DNA from 4 places in the Arthrobacter sp. 8AJ genome. Region 1 is predicted to be linked to each of the others. Evidence: predicted binding sites of a transcription regulator. Region 1 holds the regulator's gene; each other region holds the start of a gene.

Region 1 (2,198 bases):
TCCGGTGGCCACACCGGCGGGAACCTTGATGGTCAGCGACCGCCGGCTGCGGATACGGCCCTGGCCGCTGCACTCGTTGCAGGGATCCTTGATGACCGTGCCGAAGCCTTCGCAGGTGCCGCAGGGGGCGGCCGTCATGACCTGGCCCAGGATGGAGCGCACGGCCCGCTGGACCTGGCCGCTGCCGCCGCAGATGTCGCAGCGCTCGGGGTGGGTGCCGGGCCGGCAGCAGGAACCGTCACAGGTGGGGCAGACCACGGCAGTATCCACTTCGAGCTTCTTGTTCACGCCGAACACGGCGTCGCGAAGGTCGATCCGGACGCTGATGAGGGCGTCCTGGCCGCGGCGGACGCGGGAAGCCGGGCCGGAGGTGCCACCGGCGCCGAAGAAGGTGTCGAAAATGTCCTGGAATGCGAAGCCCTGGCCCGCGTAACCGGCAGCGCCGAAGCCGTTGTCCGTGCCGTTCTCGTTGCCTGTGGTGTCGTAGATCCTCCGCTTTTGGGGGTCGGAAAGGACCTCGTAGGCGTGAGTTACTGCCTTGAAGCGTTCTGAAGCGTCCGCACCGGGGTTTACGTCCGGGTGAAGGGTGCGGGCCAGTTTGCGGTAGGCCTTTTTGATCTCTTCGCCCGTAGCTTCGGGTGAGACTCCAAGGACGTCATAGTGGCTGCTCAAAGTTCGTATCTCTTCCTTGTTGTACTGCGTTCAGTTTGGGCGGCCCCGCTCTGTATTCCGGTCCGGAAAAGGCTCCGGCGGCGAAGAGTCAGGGCCCCAAAATCCTGGAAAGGTAGCGGGCCACAGCCCTGACGGCGGCCATGGTGGTGGGATAGTCCATCCTGGTTGGGCCGAGGATCCCTACCTTCGCGGCGCTGTCCGGGCCGTAGCCGGTGGCCACCACGGAGGCTTCGGCAAGGCCGTCGTAAGGGTTTTCCCTTCCGATACTGACAGCCACTCCCCGATGGTCCTGGGCCATTTCGCTCAACAGCCGCAGCATCACCACCTGTTCCTCCAGTGCCTCGAGCACGGGGCCGATGCTGAGGGGGAAATCCACGTTGGACCTGGCCAGGTTCGCCGTTCCGGCCATGACCATCCGGTCCTCCCTGGTGTTTTGCGCCAGCCCCTCGAGGCCAAGTGCCAGGGCGTGCGCGGCCTGGCGCTGGCCGTGCGCGGTGCCGGCCACGACGGCGGGGAGCGCCTTGGCCAGCTGGCTGAGCGGAGTTCCGGCCAGTGCGGCAAGGAATCGGGTGCGGAGCGCGGCCAGGGCGTCGTCGCCAAGGTCCTGGCCGACGTCGATGACCCGCTGCTCCACCTTGCCGCTGTTCGCAATCAGCACCACCAGCACCTTGCGGGGGGCCAGGAGCACGAACTCGATGTGGCGCACCAGTGCCTTGCTGAGGTGCGGATACTGGACCACAGCCACTTGGTTGGTCAGCTGCGACAGCAGCCGGACGGTGCGGTCCAGGACGTCGTCGAGGTCGTCAGCGCCTTCCAGCAGGGACTGGATGGCCCGGCGCTCCGCTGCCGACAGGGGCTTGACTGCCGAGATCTGGTCGACAAAGAGCCGGTAGCCCTTGTCCGTGGGAATCCGCCCTGCACTGGTGTGCGGGGCCGTGATCAATCCCTCGTCTTCAAGGGCCGCCATGTCATTGCGGATGGTTGCGCTGGAAACGCCAAGATGATGCCGTTCGACCAATGCCTTTGACCCGACCGGTTCGCGGGAGTGGACGTAGTCCTCCACGATGGCCCGCAGCACTTCCAGTTTGCGTGGCTCGCTCACTCTCCACCTCCATCCATGGTCCGGGGCGCATACCCCGCCAGGTGCCACCAGTGTTAGCACTCGACATGCCTAAGTGCTAACAGTCTATTATGCCTCGGCCCGTTGTTAGCATTGGTACCGCTCCGGGCGAAATTCCGGTGCGGAGGACCTAGCGCTAGGCGGATTGAATCCATGGATTACCAAAACTGGGGGCCCCGCGGCATTTCCGCCCCGGCCAAGGCGGAATTGCCCGAGGTGCCGGTGGAGCGGGGCATGGTGCTCGAGGATGTCCAGTCGGGCTGGGTGGGCGCCGTCACCCGGGTGGAAAAGTCCGGCGGCATGCACGTCGTGGCGCTGGAGGACCGCCGAGGGAAGTCCCGGTCCTTCAAGCTCGGCTTCGGTTTCCTCCTTGAGGGCCGCCCCATCCGGCTGATGCCTCCCGCCG
Region 2 (2,198 bases), 1.5 Mb from region 1:
CCGAACTCTGGAAGATCACCACAGGCTACGGCGGCCTGGGGACCTCCGGCAGCGGCGACGTCCTGGCAGGGGCGATTGCCGGGCTCCGGGCCCGCGGAACCACCGGCGCCCAGGCGGCCTGCTGGGGTACCCACCTGCACGCGGCGGCAGCGGACCGGCTGGCCAGCAGGCTGGGGCCGCTGGGATTCCTGGCCCGCGAACTCGCCGATGAACTGCCCGCCCTGATGCTGGAGCTCAGCGTCTGACGCAAGTCCCCGGACGCGTGGATGGCCCCCGGCCGAAGCCGGGGGCCACCGTGGCGGGAGGTTAAGGCCTACGCTGCCGGTGCGCTGTCTGGCGCTGTGGCGTGCACAGAATGGCGATTCGCCCCAAAAAGGCAGTCAACAGATGTGCCCGCCTCCCGGTCCTGTGTGGAACTAAGCGGCGATTTCCTGCTTTGCCCCCTTCGTTTCGATCTCGATCTTGCGCGGCTTGGCCTTTTCGGCGACCGGGATGCGCAGCGTCAGGACACCTGCGTCGTAGCTGGCCTTGACATGTTCGGTGTCCAGGGTGTCGCCAAGGATCAGCTGGCGGCTGAAGACGCCGCGCGGCCGTTCAGAGGCGACCAGCTCGATGTCCTTGCCCGCCGGGTCCGGGCGTTCGGCCCGCACCGTCAGGACATTCCGTTCAACATCCAGGTCCACCGAGTCCACCGAAACACCGGGCAAATCGAAGGCCACGACGAATTCCTGGTCCTCGCGCCATGCATCCATCGGCATCGCCGCCGGGCGTGCAGCCGTGCCGAGGACCTGCTGGGCCAGCCTGTCCAGCTCGCGGAACGGATCGGTTCGCATCAACATGGCTTCCCTCCTCGTAAGAGATGGTCCAACACAGTTTCCGTATCAGCCGATCTGTAGTGGCTGATATAGATTTTTTAGCACTGGAGGAGTAAGTCTGCAAGAGTTTGCGGCAGCGGATTCTGGTGGTTTTCCGGCCCTTGCCCAGGCACGGAAAAGGGGCCTTCCACCTGCGCATACGCAGCCGGCGGAAGCCCCCTTCCAAGGTTTGCGGTCAGTCCCTGGTGGGGTCCGGACGGAGCGGAGCGGGGCCCGGGTCCGGGACGGGCAGCGGCCCCGGTGACGGTGGTGCGGGGAACGGGTTCTCACCGCCGTCGTCTCCCTCCTCGGGGTCCCGCTGAACTACCTCGTCCCGGCCGAAGCCTTCGAAATCGTCCTGAACATCGCCTCCGTCGGCATCATCATGACCTGGGCCACCATCGTGCTGTGCCAAATCCAGCTCAAACGCTGGGCCGACAAAGGCTGGGTCGAACGCCCCTCCTTCCGCATGTTCGGTGCCCCCTACACCGGCTACCTCTCCCTCCTCTTCCTCGTCGGCGTCCTCATCATGGTCTTCATCGACTCACCCCTGACCATGCTCGTCACCGCCATCGCCTCCATCCTCATGGTCCTCGGCTGGTACGCCTGCCGCCACCGCATCCGCCAAATCGCCGAAACCCGCGAAGGCTTCACCGGCAAAGCACCCGTGATCGCCAACCGGACGCCCATTTCCTGACTACAACGCCTGCAACCCTCCGAGCTGAAGAAAGACCATGACACCAGAGCCGCAGCCCACCCTGACCACCTCCCGTCCCCAGCCCGCCGCCGTCGTCCACCACCAGGACCGTGTGGCGCCCGCCCTCAAATCCGCCGGCCACGTCATCGTCGATTCGCTGGTGGCCCACGGCGTGGAACGCACCTACGTGGTTCCCGGCGAGAGCTTCCTCGACGTGCTGGACGGCCTGCACCAGTCCAGCATCGAAACCATCGTCTGCCGGCATGAGGGCGGCGCTGCGTACATGGCGGAGGCGGACGGCAAGATGCAGCAGCGCCCGGGCGTCGCGATGGTCACCCGGGGGCCGGGCGCCGCAAATGCGCATGTGGGCCTGCACACCGCCTGGCAGGACTCCACCCCCATGCTGCTCTTCGTGGGCCTGATCCCGTTTGCCCACCGGGACCGGGAAGCGTTCCAGGAATTCGACATCAAGTCCTGGTTCGATACCGGCGCCAAGCGCGTCATGGTCCTGGACCATCCGGAGCGGGCCTCCGAAATCGTGGCCGAGGCCATGTTTGCGGCGATGAGCGGACGGCCCGGACCCGTGGTTGTCGGCTTGCCGGAGGACGTGATCCGGCAGCAGGTCAGCCCGGTTCTCCACCCTGCGA
Region 3 (2,198 bases), 710 kb from region 1:
ATCCACCCCGTCCAGCGGAACCGATTCCGCATCCGCATGCACCACTGTGGCGTTGGGGAACGGGATGAGGTTCACCGTGGCGCACGCCGCCGTGGTTTCGTCCATTTCGACGGCGGTGACATTGATGTCCAGGGAGGCCAGCGCCAGGGAATCGGCGCCGAGGCCGCAGCCCAGGTCCGCCACGCGGCTGATCCCCGCGGCAGCGAACCGCTGGGCGTGGTGGGCGGCGACGTTGAGGCGCGTGGCCTGCTCCAGGCCCGCCTGGGTGAACAGCATCTGCCGGGCGAACTCCCCGAATTTCCCCTCTGCCTTGGTCCGCAGCCGTGACTGCGTCAGGACGGCGGACACGAGCACGGCGGGGTGTCCGGCTTTCCGGAGCGCGGAGTTCAGCTCGAACGAGTCCTCGTCCCGGTAGGGGCCCAGGGACGCCAGCAACTCCCAGCCTTCGGGGGTCAGCAATGGTGCGATCTGGTCCTGTGCAATCTGGTCCTGGGGAGCTTGAGCCATGGGTTCCAGCCTAGTGGAGGAGCGCGTGGCCGGGATGCGGATAGTGTTGAATCCATGGATGAGAGCGCAGCCCCCCGCGAGACCGGCGACCACGAGTCCGGGGACCGCCATCCGGCCAGGTTCGCCCGTCCTGTGCTGATCGCCGCCGCCGTCGTGGCCGTGGTCTGCATCGCGCTGCTGGTGATCATCTTCCTGCTCGATACGTTCAACGCCACCGTTTACTCGGTGGGAGGCAACGACGTCCAGGACAACACCCAGGAGGCCCGGGACATCCGCGGGCTGTACGACGGCGCGCGGGCCGGGAGCATCTTCTTCCTCGCTGCTGCGCTGCTCGCCGCAGCGGTGTCCGGCTGGGTGCTCTTCCGGGGACGGAAGCAGGGCGGCAGCGACACGGAGGGCGGCGAGGACGTGGACTTCGACGACCTGGGCCGGTAGGGACAGGGCGCCATTTCGCGTCCCCGGCCACCTGCCGTCGTCCGCCCCGGGCTGTACGCCCATGACGAAACGTTGGCACTCACCTTGACCGAGTGCTAACTCATACATAGAGTCTTCATTAGCACTCTCCCTAGGAGGGTGCTAACACATGAAGAGCTGCCAGCCAGGCTGCTGCCGGCACCGCGACGACGGTTTGCCAGCTACGGCGGAAAGCTTTCCAGTCCACGAATTTGCTGACGAAAAGGAGAGGTCCGAGTGTCGGTCTCTATTAAGCCTCTTGAGGATCGTATTGTTGTCCGCCCGCTCGAAGCCGAGCAGACCACGGCTTCCGGCCTGGTCATCCCGGACTCCGCACAGGAGAAGCCGCAGGAAGGCGAAGTTGTCGCCGTAGGCCCCGGCCGCTTCGAAGATGGCAACCGCGTTCCCGTTGACGTAGCCGTTGGCGACGTCGTCATCTACTCCAAGTACGGCGGAACCGAAGTCAAGACCGGCGGCACCGAGTACCTCGTGCTGTCCGCCCGCGACGTCCTGGCAATCGTCGTCAAGTAACTCTTCCGGATCCCCGTGCTGCCGGCCATGCTCACGCTGGCCGGCAGCGCGGGGTTTCTGTCTTTGAAAGGACAAAACCATGGCAAAGCAGCTTGCGTTTAACGACGCTGCCCGCCGGTCCCTTGAGGCCGGCATCGACAAGCTCGCGAACACCGTCAAGGTGACGCTCGGCCCCCGCGGCCGCAACGTCGTCCTGGACAAGAAGTGGGGTGCCCCCACCATCACGAACGACGGCGTCACCATCGCCCGCGAAGTCGAGCTGGACGACCCCTACGAGAACCTTGGCGCACAGCTGGCCAAGGAAGTAGCCACCAAGACCAACGATGTTGCCGGCGACGGCACCACCACCGCCACGGTCCTGGCACAGGCGCTGGTCAAGGAAGGCCTGCGCAACGTTGCAGCCGGCGCTGCCCCCGGCCAGATCAAGCGCGGCATCGAGGTTGCGGTTGAGGCCGTGGCCGCCCGCCTGCTGGAGAACGCCCGCCCGGTCGAAGGCACCCAGGTAGCCAACGTTGCCGCCATCTCGGCGCAGAGCGACGAAATCGGCGAACTGCTCGCCGAGGCCTTCGGCAAGGTGGGCAAGGATGGTGTCATCACCATCGAAGAGTCCTCCACCACCCAGACCGAACTGGTCCTCACCGAGGGCATGCAGTTCGACAAGGGCTACCTGTCCCCGTACTTCGTCACCGACGCGGAGCGCCAGGAAG
Region 4 (2,198 bases), 1.2 Mb from region 1:
GTTCTGTCCCACGCGCGCATACCGGTCATCTCGCCGGCCAACACAGCTGCAGGCCTGTCAGGGCTCGCCAGCGGAGGCTACTATTTCCGCACCGCCGCAGCCGACGTCGCCCAGGGCCCCGTGTTGGCCAAACTCGCCAAGGACTCCGGGGCCGCCACCATCAGTGTGCTGTACCAGGAAGGCTCCTACGGCAAGGACCTCTCCGCTGCCGTCACGGACGCTGCGACAAAGTCCGGACTCACGGTCCTGCCCGGGGCCGGCTTCAAGGACGGTGCCGCCGCCGAAACCGCGCGCTCCACCGCAAAGGCCAAGCCTGACGCCGTCGTCCTGATTGCCCGCGAGGGCGCGCAGGACGCCCTGGCCGGGCTGGACAGCGCCGGCCTCACCGGTTCACGGATCATCCTCAGCGACGGCGCGTTTGCCCGGTACGGCTCCAGGCTCGGCTCCGGGACCCTCGAGGGCACACGCGCCGTCGTCCCCGGACAGTTGCCCACCGCTGCCTTCCAGTCAAAACTGCTGGCGGTGGACCCTGCCCTCAAGGACGTCTCCTACGCTGCCGAAACCTACGACGCCGTCACGCTGGCGGCCCTCGCCGGAGCACGTGCCCAGGATGACGCCGGACGCTCCATTGCCGGCAACCTGATTGCCGTCTCCGGAGGGGCAGCCGGCCCCGGCGCCGGAGTGCCAGCCGCCCCATGCCTGAGCTACAAGGAGTGCCTGGGCGGCCTTGCTGCCGGCCCGGACATCAACTACGACGGCGAATCGGGCCCGGTGGCCTTCGATGCCAAGGGCGATATCACCACGGCCCTCTTCTCCGTGTACACCTTCGGACCCGACAACAACCCCTCGCTGTCCGGCCGGGAGACAGCGGGCCACTCCGGCTGATCGCCCTGGGCGAAGCGGCCCCGTCCTGCGGGGTGTCACGCGTCTTTTCGCTTGCACTCTCACCTGGGGAGTGCTAATTATTGACTTAGCACTCTGACGCACCGACTGCTAAAGCAATGCCTGGTTCCGGCCGGCGGCGCACGGCACCGGTCGAGGAGCGAAAGAAACACCTCACTTCAGTGAGATCCCCGCCCGGAGGCATACAGAGGCCGCCGGCAAAGGATCGTCCGTCGCGGGCACTGCAGCGAAGGTTCATTCTTAACGACTGTCCCGAAAGGACTACTGCCGTTATGGCCAAGATCATTGCATTTGATGAAGAGGCACGCCGCGGCCTTGAGCGTGGCCTGAACACCCTCGCCGACGCCGTTAAGGTCACCCTCGGCCCGCGTGGACGCAACGTCGTCCTCGAAAAGAAGTGGGGCGCCCCCACGATCACCAACGATGGTGTTTCCATCGCCAAGGAGATCGAGCTGGACGATCCCTACGAGAAGATCGGCGCAGAGCTGGTCAAGGAAGTTGCCAAGAAGACCGACGACGTTGCCGGTGACGGCACCACCACGGCAACCGTCCTGGCCCAGGCCCTGGTCAAGGAAGGCCTGCGCAACGTTGCCGCCGGCGCCGACCCGCTGTCCCTCAAGCGCGGTATCGAAAAGGCTGTTGAGGCCGTCACCGCCGAGCTGCTGAACTCCGCCAAGGAAATCGAAACCAAGGAAGAGATCGCGGCTACCGCCTCCATCTCCGCCGGTGACGACGAGATTGGTGCCCTTATCGCCGAAGCCCTGGACAAGGTTGGCAAGGAAGGCGTCATCACGGTCGAGGAGTCCAACACCTTCGGCCTGGAGCTGGAACTCACCGAAGGCATGCGCTTCGACAAGGGTTACATCTCCGCCTACTTCGTCACCGACGCTGAGCGCCAGGAAACGGTCCTCGAGGATCCGTACATCCTGATCGTCAACTCCAAGATCTCCAACGTCAAGGAACTGGTTGCTGTCCTGGAAAAGGTCATGCAGTCCAACAAGCCGCTGCTGATCATTGCCGAGGACATCGAGGGCGAGGCCCTGGCCACCCTGATCGTGAACAAGATCCGCGGCACCTTCAAGTCCGTCGCCGTCAAGGCTCCCGGCTTCGGTGACCGCCGCAAGGCCCAGCTCGCCGACATCGCCGTCCTCACCGGCGGCCAGGTCATCTCCGAGGAAGTTGGCCTCAAGCTGGAGACTGCCGGCCTGGAGCTCCTGGGCCAGGCCCGCAAGGTTGTTGTCACCAAGGACGAGACCACCATCGTCGAAGGTGCCGGCGACGCCGACCAGATCGCC

The links. The regulator HrcA, encoded in region 1, represses chaperone genes, less so after heat shock. The targets are predictions, from matches to a motif close to TTNGCACTCGNNNNNNNCGAGTGCNAA.
Region 2: the regulator HrcA is predicted to act here: its motif matches at 914-940, upstream of BACI349Y_RS16725 (Hsp20/alpha crystallin family protein).
Region 3: the regulator HrcA is predicted to act here: its motif matches at 1,015-1,041, upstream of groES (co-chaperone GroES).
Region 4: the regulator HrcA is predicted to act here: its motif matches at 971-997, upstream of groL (chaperonin GroEL).

The regions. Positions count from the first base shown of each region.
Region 1 is NZ_LR733289.1:2,111,083-2,113,280, reverse strand. Features, by position in the region: gene dnaJ (molecular chaperone DnaJ) at 1-672, opposite strand, end outside; gene hrcA (heat-inducible transcriptional repressor HrcA) at 761-1,774, opposite strand; gene BACI349Y_RS09825 (DUF3097 domain-containing protein) at 1,946-2,198, shown strand, end outside.
Region 2 is NZ_LR733289.1:3,612,089-3,614,286, forward strand. Features, by position in the region: gene BACI349Y_RS16720 (NAD(P)H-hydrate dehydratase) at 1-245, shown strand, start outside; gene BACI349Y_RS16725 (Hsp20/alpha crystallin family protein) at 417-839, opposite strand; partial or broken gene BACI349Y_RS16730 (amino acid permease) at 1,144-1,551, shown strand; gene BACI349Y_RS16735 (thiamine pyrophosphate-dependent enzyme) at 1,589-2,198, shown strand, end outside.
Region 3 is NZ_LR733289.1:1,399,604-1,401,801, forward strand. Features, by position in the region: gene BACI349Y_RS06545 (class I SAM-dependent methyltransferase) at 1-507, opposite strand, end outside; gene BACI349Y_RS06550 (hypothetical protein) at 562-942, shown strand; gene groES (co-chaperone GroES) at 1,198-1,491, shown strand; gene groL (chaperonin GroEL) at 1,571-2,198, shown strand, end outside.
Region 4 is NZ_LR733289.1:3,323,397-3,325,594, reverse strand. Features, by position in the region: gene BACI349Y_RS15405 (ABC transporter substrate-binding protein) at 1-885, shown strand, start outside; gene groL (chaperonin GroEL) at 1,176-2,198, shown strand, end outside.